DNA from 3 places in the Paenibacillus septentrionalis genome. Region 1 is predicted to be linked to each of the others. Evidence: predicted binding sites of a transcription regulator. Region 1 holds the regulator's gene; each other region holds the start of a gene.
What was found. The regulator LexA, encoded in region 1, represses DNA repair genes until DNA is damaged. The targets are predictions, from matches to a motif close to CGAACATATGTTCG.

Region 1 (6,175 bases):
AGATGTTCTATTATATGGCATTTAGTAAAGACTGGTATAGTCAAACATAATCTCACTATGTAATAAAATGTACTCTTAATAGGGATAGTACGGAGTTGACCACTAAGAGCGAAGAATGTAAGGTTACAAGAATTCGCCTATCTTATGAATAATGAATAATGGATAATGAATGAGGAGGAAGTAGGTAATAAGGTGATTATCTACTTCCTCTACCCATTAGATGAAGAACGGAAGCAGGAATAATGCGGTAATGGCTCCTAATGGGATACGGCGATAGCCGAATCTTCTTCGGGGATAAAAGCCTGGATAAAAACCAAACTGTCTATACGTCTGTTGTTGAACGGGCATGCCTGTAATCATTTCGTTTGTTGGAATTGCGAGTGTAACAAAGTCATTGTCGACATGAGCAATGAATCCATCGTGAGCCATTCCATCGTTCGTTTGTACACCAACATACTTATGCATACATGTCATGCATATCTCGTGAAAACTTTGCTTTTCCATAATCATCCTCCATTTAAGTTAATACACCATAGTGTATGGTGAGATGACTATGTTGCACACGATTATTGCCTATTTAGCCTGTGTATAACTAAAATTTATTTGCTAAAAAACGATACGGTAAAGGAGAAGGTATGAATGAACATTCAGCTGGAGTTGTCAGAGGAGATGTATGATCATTTAAGTGGCGAGGCTGATTTCCAAGGAAAAACGATAGAACAGTATATGCTTGATCTTTATAGACAGCATATTTTGATGCCTTCAAAATATTTTGAATGGATCAGGAGGAATGAAAGTGGGAGAGAGCATTACACAATTTTTATAGAAAACATGAGAATGTACATGAACGAGGCGATTGCTCTCACGACAAATAGTGGGCATCATACTGACATGCCAATGAAAAAAGTGTTCGAAGCATTGCGAGACCATCATATGATGCTTGGTTATACTTTAATGGAATTGCATAAAGCTTACGCAGCTTATGCACATGATTCGCAAGACAGTTGACTTATTGTAGTATTCATACAGGTGTACCGCAGTAAATTCAGTTAACAATAAAGACAGCCCACGATGAACAATTATTCATCGTCGGCTGTCATTTGATATACATGGCAGACGTGCATAATGCTATATAGTGGTACTTTAATACTTGTACTCGAGTAAAAATTCGATACCGACTATGTTTCGCAAGCGATGCCATCTCCATCTCGATCCAGTTTTTTGCTATAGCCAGGCTCGCCTTCGTATAGTGGCGTCACACCTGCTTCTCGTGCTTCGGTACAGTTTTTATAAACTGGCTGAATATCTTCATCCACGTTTAATGGTTCTTCTCCAGACTTGTTGCCAAACAGAAGCTTTGGCTTCTCAACAATGAACAGGATGCGCTCCCCATCTTCGTAGGCAGACAGCTGATGTCCTACCCAGCTACCAGCGCCTCGATTATCACTTGGATCAATATAAGCAACACTGGCCCCGTATCCGCCTTCCTCGCACATCGCCATCGGCCACTCGTCACGATCGTAACCTTCCCTGGTATCTATGCCCTTTAAAGATTGCTTTCGATTTTCATCAGCCCCATCTCGATCAATTGTGCATACATCAGAGTGTCCATTTGCAATGGCAGAATAAATATGAAGGGCAGTTTCCGGATAGCTGTCGCTAGGGAAAATCAGCACATAATCGTATTCATCAGGATTATTTTGTGTTTCAGCTCTCGTTTCATTGTCCGTTTGCTCCAATGTTAAATCAGCGTTGCTTGCAGGATCGGACGAAGGTTCAATTTCCACCTCGTTCTGCTTATCTTCGATTTCAGCACTCGTACCGGAAGAGATAGCCTCATAATCATTCACTACTTCCGTTATATAACCACCACAACCAGATAATAGCAATAACATACTAATTAAAATAGCAATTCTTTTCACAAAAGTCCCTCCTGATGCAAGTTTATTACAATAAAAAGACCATTATGTGCAGACTTGCTGCAGCATAATGGTCTTTAGAACTTAATGCATGTCACGGAACAACCCAATTACTTTCCCAAGTATCGTGACATTTTTTAATATAATGGGTTCCATCGTGGCGTTTTCCGGCTGCAATCGAATATGATCCTTCTCACGATAGAATGTTTTAACGGTTGCTTCATCTTCTTCTGTCATTGCGACTACAATATCGCCATTGGTCGCCGTTTGCTGTTGACGCACGATGACCATGTCTCCGTTATGTATGCCGGCTTCGATCATACTATCACCTACAACATTAAGAACGAAAACATTATGCTCACCTACAAAATGAGTAGAAAGTGGGAAGTAGTCCTCGATATTCTCAGTTGCAGTAATTGGAATACCAGCTGTTACTTTACCGATAATCGGTATTTGCTTAACAGGGAATGGAATTACGTTATCACCTGTATCGCTGTAATCGTCTTCCTGATCCAGTATTTCTATGGCACGAGGCTTTGTTGGGTCACGGCGGATATAGCCTTTCTTCTCAAGTCGATCGAGGTGTCCGTGAACGGTAGAGCTAGATAATAGGCCAACAGCTTCAGCAATTTCTCTTACAGAAGGAGGGTAGCCCTTGTCCTTTACTTCTTGCTTAATAAATTCTAATATCTCCAATTGGCGCTTAGATAGTTTATTCATGAGATCAACTCCATCTATTATTAGGGAAATTATAGCACAGAACTCGAGTTCGCACAAACATAAGTTCTTAAGAATATATGTTCTTATTTTTTGTTAGAATTTGTTGACAAGAAACATATGTTCGTATATTATAAAACCAGAACAAATGTTTGGGAGATGATTGATATGTCAGCATATAATCCATACGCAGTAAGCAGTATTAATGAAGCTTTATCTCGCAGCAAACGTACGGAAGCCATTAATTCGCAGTCGCGTTACTATAAAGTATTGATCAGTTTTGTGGCTATTGCTCTAATTGTTACATGTTTTTTTCTAATTCGCACAACCGCTTCGACTCCATTCAGTAATGTTCCAGTTGAGGGAGAGTCAATTGTAGTTGTTAGTTCAGGTGACACGCTTTGGAGTATTGCATCACAGCATTATAGTCATCTTGCAGATAAAGGCTTTGCCGTCTACTTAATTAAAGAACGCAATCAGCTTCAATCAAGTGTCATTATGCCAGGTGATAAGCTTATTTTGCCCGTGAATCCTTAAAGGGGCTCTGTAACACTTTTACATTATACATAGTGCGATATAGTCTATAACGTTCATCGATTAAAGATGTAACTTTATAGGCTTTTTTGTTATAATAGGCATGATGTACGTAATGTCGGTATTCCGTTAATCTGCCAATAGCAGCATGATTGAATAGATTTGAGATAGGGGGGAGTAGATTACATGGATATGGATAAACTGGTTGCACGAATTAATGAGCTTGCTCGCAAAAGCAAAACGGTTGGATTAACACCAGCTGAACAGACAGAACGGGCTGATTTAAGGGCAAAGTATCTTTCAGTGTTTAAGTCCAACTTCAAGCAGCAGCTTGACAGTATTAAATACGTTGAGGATGAAGAATCCGATACGAAGCCGCTTCATTAAAGAAGAACATCACCTCGAATGTCAAAATGAGATTGTTGAAGTGAATCATAAGGAGGAGTATGCTTGTCACGCTCATGGGAAAGAAAAGTTAAAAAAAATATGGAGCAAGTCAACAAGCAGCGAAAGAAAGCTGGAGAAGGCAATCTTGTGCTGAATCATGAGAAGCAAGTGAAAAAACAAGAGGTCGTTTTCAAGGGTAGAAACTATATACTCCCTGTCGTATTAGTGGTATTCATCGGGATGTATAACTTCTTGATGCTGATGAATCCGGAGTTTCAAATCGATGCAATGTACTGGTTTACAATCGCTGCATATTTAGCTTTGGCAGCATTATTTTTCTTCCGCAAGCCTTACTTGGCGATTGGAAAGGATTATATCCAATCTCGCCGAATGCTAGGGGACAAGCAGCTATTTGCTGTTGCCATAAAAGAAATTAAGGTTCAAGGCGGGTACATCATCATTATACCTAATCACGGAAGCAGCTGGGCGTTCAACAAGACGTTCAATCGTTTTCCAATTGATGAGATGGCTGCAGAGTTGAAGAAGCTTGCAGACAAACATAACATTGCTTGGACCGAAAACTAGGCCTAGGGGGATAAGACGTGAAGAAGGCAGTTTTGTTTGATTTGGATGATACGCTATTATGGGATGCGCGTAGTGTACAGGAAGCGTTTCGCGCTACTTGTGATTATGCAGCTGAAAAAACGGGTGTCGATCCAGTGGCATTAGAAGAAGCAGTTCGAGGTGAAGCAAGAGCAATATATGAAGCGTTTGAAGCTTTTCCTTTTACTAAAATGATCGGGATTAATCCTTTTGAAGGGCTTTGGGCTCGTTTTGCGGAAGGACAGCAGCAGGAGTTTCGTCAGCTAGAGCAATTCGTACCCAGCTACCGCAAATCCGCTTGGACAAAAGGACTAGCAGCTTTAGGAGTAAACGATGAGCAGCTTGGTGCAGAGCTTGGTGAAATGTTCCCTGCTGAGCGCCGTAAGCGTCCACTTGTATATGAAGAAACCTTTGAGGTACTGAAGAAGCTGCAAGGCAGCTACAAGCTGCTGCTGTTGACGAACGGCTCACCAGATCTACAGCGTGAAAAGCTGACAGGAGTCCCTGAGCTGGCTCCATATTTTGACCATATTATCATTTCTGGAGAATTTGGCCGTGGTAAACCGGATGTTACGATTTTCCAGCATGCTTTAGAAAAGCTGGAGCTTCCAGCTGAGGCATGCGTGATGGTTGGCGACAAGCTGACAACAGATATTTTGGGAGCAAATACGGCTGGCATTGATTCAGTATGGATTAATCGTGAAGGCGTCAATCGCAATGATGACATCATTCCTACTTATACGATAAAAAGCCTCAATGAATTGTTCGCAATTATTGAAGCATAACAACAATAACTAGTTAAGAGAAGCCTGAACTTAAGGGAGAAACAGACCTTGAGCTCAGGCTTTTTGCTATTTAATGAAATGTAGCAATTGAGAACAAAACAGTGCTTCTCTACGACGTGATCAGAGATGGATACGAGTGCAAGCAATACGTAGCATAAAGCATAAACAGATAGAAAAATAAGCGAATGCTCACTATTACAGTGACATTCGCTTATGAGTTATTCATTATTATTTTACGAAGGTAGGGTCATTATGTGGATGTGCAATCCAGCCTTCAGTTTCAATAAATAGACGAACAGCAACAATTTGCTTATTATCCATGAGTGTAAAGAAGTGAGGTGTATATTCAGGTACAGAAATAACATCGCCTGCTTCAAGCTCAACATCAAAATAGCCGACTTCGTCATTGCCTTTAATAATGAAGATCCCTTTACCAGCAGTGATGGCACGGACTTCATCTTCAGTATGTGTATGAACGTTTTCGAATTTTGCTAGAAGCTCTTCAAGATTAGGAGTCGCTTCAGACAATGTAATAATATCCCAGGTGCGGTAGCCGCGACGGCCAGCAAGGTCACGAATTTCGGCATCAAAAGTATCAAGAATTTCTTGTTTTTCTTCATCAGTTAATGTGAATTTCTCTCTCAAGCCCTCACGCAGCTTGCTTGGATCCCAATGCTCATAAATAACATCAAATTGAGCCAAGAACTCGCCTACTGCTTGTTCTCCCTTAATGCGTTCATTGGTATTGCGGATTCTAATTTCAGCCATCTATTATTCCACCTTTTCCAATAGGAATTAAATTGATATAGTATTACTATATTATAAAGCAAAAACAAATGATTGTCGATTATATTCCTTTTAAGTTCTGTGAATATCTGATAAAATTTGTAATAGTGATTTTGGGAAGGGTGTATGGTATTGGCAATGAGTAAGCTGCAAGAACAACTGGAGAAGCGCATCCTCATTTTAGACGGTGCAATGGGTACAATGATTCAGCAGGCTGATTTGACTGAAGACGACTTCGGCGGCCCTGAATTGGATGGCTGTAATGAAATGCTCGTATTGACTCGACCAGATGTGATCCAACGCATTCATGAGCAATATCTTGAAGCAGGCGCAGACATTCTTGAAACAAATACATTTGGCGCGACTAGCGTTGTTCTGGCGGAATATGATATTCCAGAAAAGGCTAGAGAAATTAATCTTGCGGCTGCTAAGCTTGCTCGCGAG
Region 2 (6,175 bases), 340 kb from region 1:
TGAATATATCCAAACGAACAATCAAGGCTCTAATCGCGCTGTAAGCCACGCATCTCAAGAATTCAAGCCGAAAGCAGGCGAGCTTTCGTTTCCTAACGAACTGCCGAATTTGGAGGAGGCCGCTGTAAGCTTTGGTGGAGAGCAAACAGGCAAGCTGCAGCTTGTTAACTTTTGGGCTTCATGGTGTGGGCCATGTGAGCTTGAAGCGCCGGACCTGCAAAAGCTGCATCTGAAGTATGGGGACAAGCTGGCTTTATACGGTGTAAATGCGACTGACACAGATAATGAGCGTCAAGCTAGGAAATTTGTAGAAGATTATGGGTTCACATTTGAGGTGTTGTTTGATCGTGATGGAGATATTACAAAGCTATACCGGGTGAATACTTTTCCGACCAGCTTCTTAATTGATGAGCGTGGGGTCATTAAAGAGCGGATTAATGGCGTTATCACGCTGGAGCAGTGGGAAAAGATAATAGATTCTTACTTGGTTAATACGTAGCTTAAAAAGGCGTGAGAGTCCTCTCACGCCTTTTGTGTTGCCAAGTTATATATTATTCTTAAATATTGGTTAATCCAACATAATCCTGGGCTTGGGAAGCCTGATTAGGCGTCTCAACATTCACTTTTTGCAAACTCAGCAGTGCATAATGGAAGCTATCAACAATGGCTGCCCAACTGGCGTCAATAACGTTGCCGGATAGTCCGACCGTATTCCAGCTGTTTTGCTTGCCCGTTGATTCTACGAGTACGCGTACTTTTGCAGCAGTTGCATCGGTCTCATCAATGACGCGCACTTTATAATCCGTTAAGTATACGTGTTCAATATCCGGATATTGTTGAGCTAAAGCTTTACGCAGTGCTGTATCAAGCGCATTAACCGGACCATTGCCCTCTGCTACGGTGTAAATCTGCTGTCCGTCGATGTTGATCTTGACAACTGCCTCAGATACAATGTGCTCCTGCTTGCGTTCTGTGTTAACCTTGTAGGATTCAACCTGGAATGCAGGCTTCCAATCGCCAAATGCTTTTCGGAGCAGCAATTCAAGAGAGGCATCAGCTGCTTCAAATTGGTAGCCCTCATGCTCAAGCTGCTTGATATGATCCATAATTTGTTTCGTTTTTTCGTTGTTGGTGTTTACATTCAGACCAAGAACGGCTGCTTTCGAAATAATATTGCTTTGTCCAGCAAGCTCTGAAACCAAGACACGTTGTTTGTTCCCAACCAATTCGGGCACAATATGCTCGTACGTTTTGGAATCCTTCATAATAGCTGATACATGAATGCCGCCCTTATGAGCAAATGCAGCATTGCCGACATAAGGTTGTCCGACTGGCATATGGACATTGGCGATCTCGCTAATGTAACGCGCAGTGTTCGTCAGCATAGAAAGCTGATCAGCAGGCAAAACATCGTAATTCATTTTCAATTGAAGATTAGGGATGATCGAGCACAGATTGGCATTGCCGCAACGCTCTCCATAGCCGTTAATCGTACCTTGAACCTGAGTAGCACCCGCCCCAACTGCTGCTAGTGTGTTGGCCACTGCAAGCTCGCAGTCATTATGCGTGTGAATCCCGATTGGCATATCGAGCTCAGCTTTTACTCGTTTTACAATTTCAGCGATCTCATTTGGCATTGTACCGCCATTCGTATCACATAACACGAGCCAGTCAGCGCCGCCATCCTTGGCTGCCTTCAATGCTGCTAATGCATATTCAGGATTGTTTTTATATCCATCAAAAAAATGCTCTGCATCATACATGGCTTCCATGCTATTGCGCTTCAAAAACGCGAAAGATTCTTGAATCATCGCCAGATTTTCTTCAAGTGAGGTCTGAAGGGCGATGTGCACGTGGAAATCCCACGCTTTGCCGACGAGTGTAGCAGCTGGAACCCCAGATTCTACAATTTTAAGCAAGTTTGCATCATGCTCAGCTACACTGTTTTTACGTCTTGTGCTGCCGAATGCCGTAAGCTTGGCATTCAAATTTAGTGACTTTACACGCTGGAAAAATTCAATATCCTTGCCGTTACTACCTGGATTGCCGCCTTCAATATAATGAACGCCTAATTGATCAAGCTTTTTGGCGATTTTCAACTTATCGTCTGCAGACAGGCTGATTCCTTCCCCTTGAGTGCCGTCACGCAGCGTAGTGTCAAAAATAAAGATGTTTGATGACATATAAGAAATGCCGCCTCCTTCATTAATAGCCATTGCACAAACCATATTGCCCTATTATAGCACTTTATACCTGCGAAGGGATAGCATGATGTGAAAATATGCATGAATCTAGATTGTTTAACCGCCCTTCAGTAACCACGGATGCAGGAACGCGAACATTTGTGCTATAATTAGGAAAGCTTGGTCGGTATCTATTGTTGATTATATGAATGAGTGCATGAAGAAAGACGGTGAACAGCATGTCAAATGTTCAAGATTATTATCCATCTAATGGTAGAGTCGTGTTGCATCTCGATATGAATGCTTTTTATTGCTCTGTTCACAGTGCTGATGAACCGGAATTGTATAAAGGAAAAGCAACGGCCGTGGCAGGCAGCGTAGAGAAAAGAAAAGGGATAATCGTGACCTGCTCATACGAAGCAAGAGCATTGGGTATCCGAACAGGGATGACCGTAAGAGAAGCTCAGCGAATTGCACCAGATCTCATTCTAATTTCACCTAATTTTGAGCTGTATCGGCAGTATTCAAAAGGATTTATGAAGATTGCGTATCAATATACACCGATTATCGAACAGGTCTCAATCGATGAGTGCTATCTTGATATTACAGGGTCTAAATTATTTGGAACACCGCTGGAAATTGCTCAAATGATTCAAATGAAGATTGCGCAGGAGCTTTGTTTGCCTTGCTCAATCGGCATTGCTCCGAATAAATTGTTGGCCAAAATGGCTTCCGACATGAAGAAGCCTAATGGAATTACGATATTGCGTCGCAGGGATGTACCGGATGTGCTATGGCCTAAGCCGTGCCAAGATTTGTTTGGGATTGGTGCGAAAACATCCGAGAAGCTAAAGAAGCTTCATATTCATAAGATTGGCGAATTGGCAAAGGCTGACGAGCAGCTGTTGCTAAAAACATTTGGCGTCATGGGAAGCTGGCTTAAAGATGCAGCAAATGGTTTGGATCATAGTCCTGTTAAATCGGAGCGTGAGAGGAGCAAATCAATTGGACATACAACAACTTTACCAGCTGATTTAACGCATATCGATGACATAAATCGTGTATTACTAAACTTATCTGATCAAACGACACGCCGACTTCGTCACCAGCGTCTTGTGGCATCCACTGTGCAAATTACAATACGCAGACCCGATATGTCAACGATTACACGGTCTTTTACGCTGCCCACTCCAACCCAAAGCATGGAAGAGGTGTACAAGCATGCTCAACGATTATTTGTACAGCACTGGGCTATGGGTGAGCCAGTAAGACTTTTAGGCGTGACGCTGCAAAACTTAGTGGCCGAAAGAGAGGCTGCGATACAGCTTGATTTATTCAGCTATGAGGAAGAGCCCAAAAAGGAGGCTTTGACAAAGGTAATGGATCAGCTGCGTGATAAATTTGGAGAAGGCGCTGTTTTAACGGCTGGCATGCTGACCGATGATCCTTCCAGCTTGATTCGCAATAAAAAGATACGAGGAACGTCCTTAGAAAAATTAAATAGTATTGATTTCGAATAAGAATAAAACGTAGTACACAACTGCCTGTATAATGTGATATAATAGCTTTTGGTATATATACAGAGTACATGAGTACATGGTAAACTGCTTTGTTGTGATAGAACTTAGGAGGGAATAGCATTGGCTAAATTTACATGGGTTGAAAAAGACACTTGCATTGCTTGCGGTGCATGTGGGGCTACTGCGCCGGACATTTACGACTACGATGATGAAGGGCTAGCCGAAGTGATTTATGACGGTGATAATAACAGAGGGGTTACTGAAATCCCTGAAGATATGTACGAAGATATGCAGGATGCATGCGATGGTTGCCCAACCGACTCCATTCGTATTTCTGATGAACCGTTCAACGCATAAATTGCGTTTTGAAGAAGCAGTGCAGGTACGATTATCTGCGCTGTTTTTTTGTTTATAAAGAAATAACCCAATATTCATTTCAGTGGATTAAAAGAGAAAAGCAAACTTCATTCTTAAAAGCTTCATGAGAACTTTCCTTAATAGGAGCTGCTCATGAAGCTTTCATTATGTACTATGAGAAAATGATCATTAATACAGCTAAGATGACAATGACAGCTCCAGCAGATCCCGCTAACCAATAGATAGCTTTTTTATTAACTTCCTCTTGCTGCTTTTGTTTTATTGTTGCTGGTTTACGTTTCGGTGCGCCCATGCTACTCAACCTTTCTATTCGTAATAGTCTCTATAAGATGTATTGTAATGCAATTGAATTGGACTGGCAATATGAATGCGCTAACAATACAGAATTACCAGTTCCATTACTTTCTTTTTATGAGCAAAAACGATACACTAAAAGATAGAGAACATTTTATGGGAACGGAGTGGACAGTGTTGTTATACAAAAATATATTAAAGCCTTTTTTCTTCAAGATGGACCCGGAAAAAGCTCATCATCTCGTTATTGATGGACTTGCCACTGCTGGTAAAGTACCTGGGGCATGCTCGATCTTACATAGTCTGTACGGCGTGAAGCCTACCTCTGAGCTGAATGTCAATCTGCTCGGCATGCAGTTTATGCATCCAATTGGTCTTGCAGCGGGGCTAGATAAAAATGGAGTTGCAACGGATGGCTTTTCCAATATAGGCTTTGCTTTTGTGGAAGCGGGCACAGTAACCCCTAAACCACAGCCTGGTAATGAACAACCGCGTTTATTCCGGTTGCCTCCGGACGAGGCATTGATTAATCGAATGGGCTTTAATAATAATGGCGCCACCGAGATGGCTCAAGCATTAGAGCGCCGCAAGTTTCATACGATTCCTGTTGCCGTTAATATCGGAAAAAATAAAGCGACAGCCAATGAACTCGCTCATGAGGATTATCGGTCATGTATTCGTACCCTATACGATCATGGAGACTTTTTCGTAGTTAATATTAGCTCACCCAATACACAGGGATTGCGCGACTTGCAGCATGGCAATGAATTACATAATTTGCTCGTTCACGTTTGCGAAGAGATGGATATCCAGGCAGCGCAGCGAAACGCTAAAGTAAAGCCGATTTTTGTGAAAATCGCACCGGATATGACGGATGATCAACTTGCACATACGGTACAAACGATTCAAAACAGCAATATTAACGGGATTATTGCAACAAATACAACGCTGTCTCGCGAAGGCTTATCCCATGCTAATCAAGGCGAGGCGGGAGGATTAAGCGGTACGCCACTGCGTGAGCGCTCCACTGAAGTGATCCGCAAGGTATATCAATTAACGGAAGGCAAACTTCCAATTATTGGATCTGGTGGAATCTTTACAGCCCAAGATGCATACGATAAAATTCGGGCTGGTGCATCTTTGGTTGAGGTTTATACAGCATTAATCTATAAAGGACCAGAATTGCTTCGAGAGCTGACTGCAGGCTTGCAGGAATGCATGCGCAAGGATGGCTTTACGCATATTATGGAAGCAATTGGGGCAGATCATAAATAACGTACAGGAGGCGGCCGAATGGACGGAAGAGATTGGGGTCTATTTTTGCAGCCATACGAGCAGGCAGTAGAAGAGCTAAAAGTGAAATTTAAAACGATGCGAGCCGAACTGAAGAGCCGAGAGGACTATGCGCCGATTGAGTTTGTTACTGGACGTGTTAAACGGGTATCAAGCATTCTAGATAAAGCGAAACGGTTGAATGTTAGCGAAGATCGTCTTCATATCGGCATTGAGGATATTGCTGGAATACGTATTATGTGTCAGTTTGTTGATGATATATATCGAGTGGCATCACTTATTCGCAGTCGTCAGGATTTAAAGCTTGTATATGAGAAGGACTACATTACGAACTACAAAGAAAGCGGCTACCGCAGCTACCATATGATAATAGAATATCCCGTTCAAACGGCATTAGGGCATACGTTGATATTGGCAGAAATCCAAATTCGCACGCTGGCTATGAATTTTTGGGCGACGATTGAACATTCGCTCAATTATAAATATAAAAAGGATTTGCCGGAAGAG
Region 3 (6,175 bases), on a different contig from region 1:
TCAGGAAGCTACACCAACGCCTACTCCAACGCCAACACTGCCTCCTGTTACGATTACGTTTCAGCAGCAAAGCGGTCGTGATGAAATTTTTTCCGTTACTCCTGCTAAGGAGAGCTATGAGCTTGTCGTGAAAAATAGTGGCGAAGCAAGCTGGCTTGAGATCTATGAAAATGGAAAGAATGGTACCAGACTGTATTATGCCAATATTAAAGATGGTGAGCAAGCGAGCTTTACGGTGAAAAGCGATGTGTATCTCGTGCTCGGTCGCCCGGGAAATTTGGAAGTAACGCTAGATAACGTTGTCGTCGAAGATGGAGACAACAACAAAAATACGAAGCGAATTTTATTACAAATGCAAGCGGCAGAGACGACAGCACCATAGCTGTCGTTTTGCGTGAAAGGAGTAAAAAATGAGCGATTATTCATTTGACATTGTATCCAAGGTGGATCTGCAGGAATTGAGCAATGCAGTTGTGCAGGCTGAAAGAGAAATTGCTACACGTTTTGATTTTAAAGGCAGCAAAACGCAAATTACGCTAGACAAAGACGAGCTGACTATTGTAAGCGACGATGATTACAAGCTGAATTCGGTAATCGATATTTTGCTTGGCAAAATGGTAAAACGCAATGTACCAACGAAAAATTTGGATTATGGCAAGATTGAGGGAGCATCAGGCGGTACCGTACGGCAAAAAATAAAAATTCGCCAGGGCATTGAGCAGGACATCTCTAAAAAGATCAATACGATCATTAAAGACTCAAAGCTGAAGGTGAAAAGTCAAATTCAAGGCGATCAACTCCGTGTTACGGGCAAAAGCAAGGATGATTTGCAGGCCATAATGCATCTGCTGCGGAATGCGAAGCTTGAGCTAGATTTGCAATTTACTAATTTTAGATAGATAATATCTACATAGTAAATGTGATAGGTTCAGGTGCAGGCAAGTTGAATGCGGATGAACGGTAATGGAGGGAATACGTTGAATTTAGCTAACAAAATTACGATAGCTAGAATTTTTTTGGTGCCTGTTATTTTATTTTTTTTATTAGTCAGATTTGACCTTGGCTCACTAGCGATTGGTGAGGTCAATATCTCCTATGCGCAAATTATCGCAGTTCTTATTTTTATTATTGCTGCAAGCACAGACGGTTTGGATGGCTATATTGCGCGCAAAAACAAGCTTGTTACAAATTTGGGAAAGCTGCTGGACCCGTTGGCGGACAAGCTGCTCGTTGCATCTGTACTGATCGCGCTAGTCGAAATGGACAAACTAAGCGCGCTTGTTGCGATTGTCATTATTTCACGCGAGTTCGCGGTAACAGGACTTCGGCAGATTGCACTTCTTGAAGGCAAGGTTGTTGCAGCAAGCACCTGGGGCAAGTGGAAAACGGCGATTCAAATTACGATGATTATCGTAATTCTACTTAACAATTTCCCGTTCGCGCTTATTCATGTTCCATTTGATATCATTTGCTCATGGGCAGCTGCCATTATTACGATATACTCGGGTATCGATTATTTTGTGAAAAACAAATCACTTATTCCAGTGGAATAACATAATGCACGCTCTCGACTATTCGGGAGGGTGCATTATTTGACTTAAGGATATGACTAAACATAAGGGGTGTGTATATGAAGGCGGAAATTATTGCCGTTGGAACAGAAATGCTGCTTGGACAAATCGTAAATTCAAATGCGCGTGATCTGTCGCTGAAGCTGGCAGAGCTGGGCATTGATGTATATTTCCAAACCGTTGTAGGCGATAATGCCGAGCGAATTGAGCAGGCGATTACGATAGCACGTTCACGTGCAGACCTGCTTATCTTTACTGGCGGGCTTGGACCGACACAGGACGACCTAACAAAGGATGTGCTGGCGAAGTATCTTGGACGCAAGCTTTCGATTGATGAGCCCGCGATGCGTAAAATCAAGGCGCTGTTTGAAGGGCGCGGTGTTGAGATGGTACAAAGCAATGTGCGCCAGGCTCATACGATTGAAGGGGCAGCTCCGCTTGTAAATGAAGCGGGCTTAGCAGTCGGGAATGCGCTCGTTCAAGACGGCACGTACTACATTCTGCTGCCAGGGCCGCCTAAGGAAATGAATACGATGCTGAGTGGTCCTGTTGTTGTATGGCTGCGCGAGGTGCTGGGAAAAGAACAGCCGCTTTACTCCAAGCTGCTGAAATTTGCCGGTATTGGCGAGTCGAGCCTGGAGGCTAAGCTACTGCCGCTAATCGACCAGCAGGTGGATCCAACGATTGCTCCTTACGCGAAGGAGGGCGAGGTTACGGTTCGCGTCTCGACTAAGGCAGCCAGCAGCGAGGAAGCGGAGCTGAAGCTTAATCAGACCATCGATCAAATCAAGCAGATTGTCGGCGACCATCTGTACGCCGAGGAGGACATTCCGATTGAGCGCCAAATTGTAAGAATGCTGCAAAGCAAGCACTTTACACTTGCTTCAGCAGAGAGCTGCAGCGGCGGCTTGTTCGCTGAGCTGATCACCAAGGTGCCTACAGGCTCCTCCTGCTTTGTTGGTGGTGTCGTCACCTATACGAATCAAATGAAGCACAAGCTGCTTGGCATCCCGATGTCTCAGCTTGATGGCGATGATGCTCCCGGTGCGATTAGCAGCTCTACCGCGAAGTTGATGGCAGAGCGGGTACGCGAGCTTCTAGATTCTACCTTCGGTGTTTCGATTACAGGAGTAGCTGGACCTGGAACGAGTGAAGGGAAACCGGTTGGACTTGTCTATATCGGCATCGCTGAAAAAAACAAGCCTACAAATGTAATGGAGCTGAAGCTTGCTGGCGATCGGGCAACGATTCAGCTTCGAGCGGTCAAGCATTTGCAATATCGCTTGTGGCAAGCGATCAAGGCTCACGGCATCGATATCAATTTGGATTAGAAATGTATGCTGACCGAACTTATTTATTGTGAGAGATTCAATCGTTTGCTATAATGATGGAAACATGGAAGAACCGTGGTACAGCCTGCTGGCTATGCTGCGGTTCTTTTTTTGTAATATAGGGCTGAGGTGATGACACAAAAAAATACGAATGTGTGTTCGAAAAAAGTGTTGGCAAGAGCTCTGAAGTAGGTTATTATACTATTATAAATATTGAAGGATGTGAATCTCGTGAGTGATCGTCGTGCGGCATTAGACAATGCATTGCGTCAAATTGAGAAGCAATTTGGTAAAGGCTCTATCATGAAGTTAGGTGAATCTACACATATGCAAGTTGAGACCATTTCTAGTGGCTCTCTTGCTCTAGATATTGCATTAGGCATAGGTGGATATCCACGTGGACGTATTATCGAGGTATACGGTCCTGAATCATCTGGTAAAACAACAGTTGCGCTACATGCGATTGCCGAAGTACAAAAAGCGGGTGGACAAGCTGCATTTATTGATGCGGAGCATGCGCTTGATCCATTGTATGCAAGCAAGCTGGGCGTCAACATTGACGAGCTGCTGCTTTCACAGCCGGATACAGGCGAGCAGGCACTTGAAATCGCGGAAGCGCTTGTACGAAGCGGCGCTGTTGATATTATCGTTATTGACTCGGTCGCAGCGCTAGTTCCGAAAGCAGAGATTGAAGGAGACATGGGGGATGCTCACGTTGGTTTGCAGGCACGACTAATGTCCCAAGCATTGCGCAAGCTTTCAGGTGCGATCTCCAAATCTAAAACGATTGCGATATTCATTAACCAGCTTCGTGAAAAGGTTGGCGTTATGTTCGGCAACCCGGAAACAACGCCTGGTGGACGCGCTCTTAAGTTCTACTCCAGTGTTCGTCTTGATGTGCGCCGCGTAGAAACCTTGAAGCAAGGCAATGATATGGTTGGTAACCGTACACGTGTTAAAGTCGTAAAAAACAAGGTTGCGCCTCCGTTTAAGCAAGCGGAAATTGATATTATGTATGGGGAAGGCATCTCGAAGGAAGGCAGCATTATCGATATCGGTGTTGAGATGGATATCGTACAAAAAAGCGGTGCATGGTTCTCCTTCGGTGGCGAACGTCTTGGACAAGGCCGTGAAAATGCAAAGCAGTTTTTGAAGGATCATCCGGAAATTTCATTAACGATTGAACAGCAAATTCGTGAAGCATCCGATATGAATGCGATGCAGCAAGCCGACTTCTCATCCAATGATGAGGATGATGATTTGGACGATTTGCTATAAGTCGAATTGCTATAATGATTTGCAATCGCCGTTCTGTTGAGGAACGGCGATTGTTTGTATAGGGGGAGAGTAACAGAAAGATGAGCAGTGAACATGAATTGCGCATTACATCTGTTAAAGTTGACCGCAAGCAGAGCAAACTTTACCTTGTGACTGTTGAGTCGATTCCAGAGCCGCTGATCGTGCATGAGGATCTATTTATTTCTTATCGTTTAGTGAAAGGAAGAGGTTTAACTTCCTCATTAGTTGACGAAATTAGAGAAGAGAGCGCAAAATATTTGGCCTACATTAAAGGAATCAAGTATTTGGCGCCTAAGGCGCGCAGCAGCCAGCAGGTTGCCCAGTATTTGAGAAGACAGGAAATAAGTGAGCCGAACATAGCCGCTGCTGTTGCAAGGCTTATAGAGGAAGGCTACATCGATGATTTGTCATTCGCTAAGCTATATGTGCAATCAAAGCTGAACCGCCAAGGAAAAGGCAGGCTGAGAATTGCACAGGAGCTGAAAGCGATTGGCATTGCACAGCAGCATATCGCAGAAGTGTTGCAGCATGTTGATGACGATCAAGAGCTTGAGGCTGCCTATGAAGCGGCATTGAAAAAACTGAGAAGCTTGCGCGGCGACAAGCTCGAACGTGGTCGAAAAATCATGCAATTTCTCCTTAGACGCGGATATTCTGGAGCTATTAGCCGTAAAGTGGTGCAAAGAATAGAAAAAGACGACAAAAACAGCTTAGAAGTGGATATATATGGAGAATTGCTTGACAACTGATTTTATGAACAGATACAATGAAGAAGTATTCTTTTTGTTTCAATTTTACTTCCAAGAATTGAACCAAAATCATCATTTTTCGTCAAATGGCGTAATTGAGACGGTTAAAAGCCGGTTAAAACCAAATAACATCCCAAGCAATGCCTTGGTGTATGCAACAAGGAGGTGAACTAGATGCCAGATATAATCTGGGTTCTCATTTGTATCCTTGTTGGCGCAATTTTCTTTGGGATTGGTTACATGATACGAAAGTCGATTGCCGAGGCGAAGATTTCTAGTGCAGAGCAGGCAGCACTTCAAATCGTAGAAAATGCGAAGAAGGAAGCAGATGCTCTGAAAAAGGAGACCGTACTTGAGGCGAAAGACGAAGTCCACAGACTACGTACGGAAGCTGAAAAGGACATTCGTGAGCGTCGTAACGAAACACAACGTTTAGAAAGACGATTGCTTCAAAAAGAAGAATCGCTTGATAAAAAGTTAGAAACACTAGAACGCAAAGAAGAGTCTGTAGCCAGCAAGGAGAAACGAATTGAGGAAACACAGCAACAGATCGATTCGCTCTATAAGCAACAGCTCAGTGAATTAGAACGTATTTCCAACTTGACGATGGAGGATGCAAGATCCATCATTCTATCGAATGTTGAACAAGAGGTACGTCATGAAACTGCACAAATGATTAAGGATATTGAACAGCAGGCCAAAGAAGAAGCAGATAAAAAGGCTCGCAACATTATCTCACTTGCGATTCAGCGTTGTGCCGCTGATCATGTAGCAGAAACGACGGTTTCCGTTGTCACACTGCCGAATGAGGAAATGAAAGGTCGTATTATCGGGCGCGAAGGCCGTAATATCCGTGCACTAGAAACATTGACTGGTATCGATCTTATTATTGACGATACACCGGAAGCGGTCATATTGTCTGGTTTTGATCCAATTCGACGTGAAATTGCTCGCACATCTCTTGAGAAGCTCGTTGCAGATGGTCGTATCCATCCTGCGAGAATCGAGGAAATGGTCGAAAAATCGCGTAAAGAAATTGATGACCGAGTACGTGAATACGGTGAACAGGCTACGTTTGAGGTTGGAGTCCATGGCTTACATCCAGACTTGATCAAAATTCTTGGTCGCTTGAAGTATCGTACAAGCTATGGTCAAAATGTGCTTAAGCATTCGATGGAAGTTGCTTATTTAGCTGGACTTATGGCAGCTGAATTAGGCGAAGATG

Region 2: ACFP56_RS07675 (DNA polymerase IV) is a predicted target of LexA. The motif match lies at 2,336-2,349, and genes of this name have one in related genera.
Region 3: recA (recombinase RecA) is a predicted target of LexA. The motif match lies at 3,051-3,064, and genes of this name have one in related genera.

Annotation. Positions count from the first base shown of each region.
Region 1 is NZ_JBHSTE010000002.1:224,472-230,646, reverse strand. Features, by position in the region: gene ACFP56_RS05985 (phosphatidylinositol kinase) at 217-504, opposite strand; gene ACFP56_RS05980 (hypothetical protein) at 640-1,008, shown strand; gene ACFP56_RS05975 (excalibur calcium-binding domain-containing protein) at 1,179-1,316, opposite strand; partial or broken gene ACFP56_RS05970 (excalibur calcium-binding domain-containing protein) at 1,365-1,739, opposite strand; gene lexA (transcriptional repressor LexA) at 2,004-2,639, opposite strand; gene ACFP56_RS05960 (LysM peptidoglycan-binding domain-containing protein) at 2,805-3,173, shown strand; gene ACFP56_RS05955 (DUF896 domain-containing protein) at 3,357-3,557, shown strand; gene ACFP56_RS05950 (hypothetical protein) at 3,621-4,142, shown strand; gene ACFP56_RS05945 (HAD family hydrolase) at 4,160-4,945, shown strand; gene ACFP56_RS05940 (1,2-dihydroxy-3-keto-5-methylthiopentene dioxygenase) at 5,174-5,713, opposite strand; gene metH (methionine synthase) at 5,870-6,175, shown strand, end outside.
Region 2 is NZ_JBHSTE010000002.1:563,695-569,869, reverse strand. Features, by position in the region: gene ACFP56_RS07685 (TlpA family protein disulfide reductase) at 1-499, shown strand, start outside; gene cimA (citramalate synthase) at 558-2,183, opposite strand; gene ACFP56_RS07675 (DNA polymerase IV) at 2,423-3,703, shown strand; gene ACFP56_RS07670 (ferredoxin) at 3,824-4,060, shown strand; gene ACFP56_RS07665 (hypothetical protein) at 4,233-4,373, opposite strand; gene ACFP56_RS07660 (quinone-dependent dihydroorotate dehydrogenase) at 4,553-5,650, shown strand; gene ACFP56_RS07655 (GTP pyrophosphokinase) at 5,669-6,175, shown strand, end outside.
Region 3 is NZ_JBHSTE010000001.1:113,632-119,806, reverse strand. Features, by position in the region: gene ACFP56_RS00560 (helix-turn-helix domain-containing protein) at 1-382, shown strand, start outside; gene ACFP56_RS00555 (YajQ family cyclic di-GMP-binding protein) at 411-899, shown strand; gene pgsA (CDP-diacylglycerol--glycerol-3-phosphate 3-phosphatidyltransferase) at 978-1,553, shown strand; gene ACFP56_RS00545 (competence/damage-inducible protein A) at 1,631-2,902, shown strand; gene recA (recombinase RecA) at 3,134-4,180, shown strand; gene ACFP56_RS00535 (regulatory protein RecX) at 4,261-4,950, shown strand; gene rny (ribonuclease Y) at 5,125-6,175, shown strand, end outside.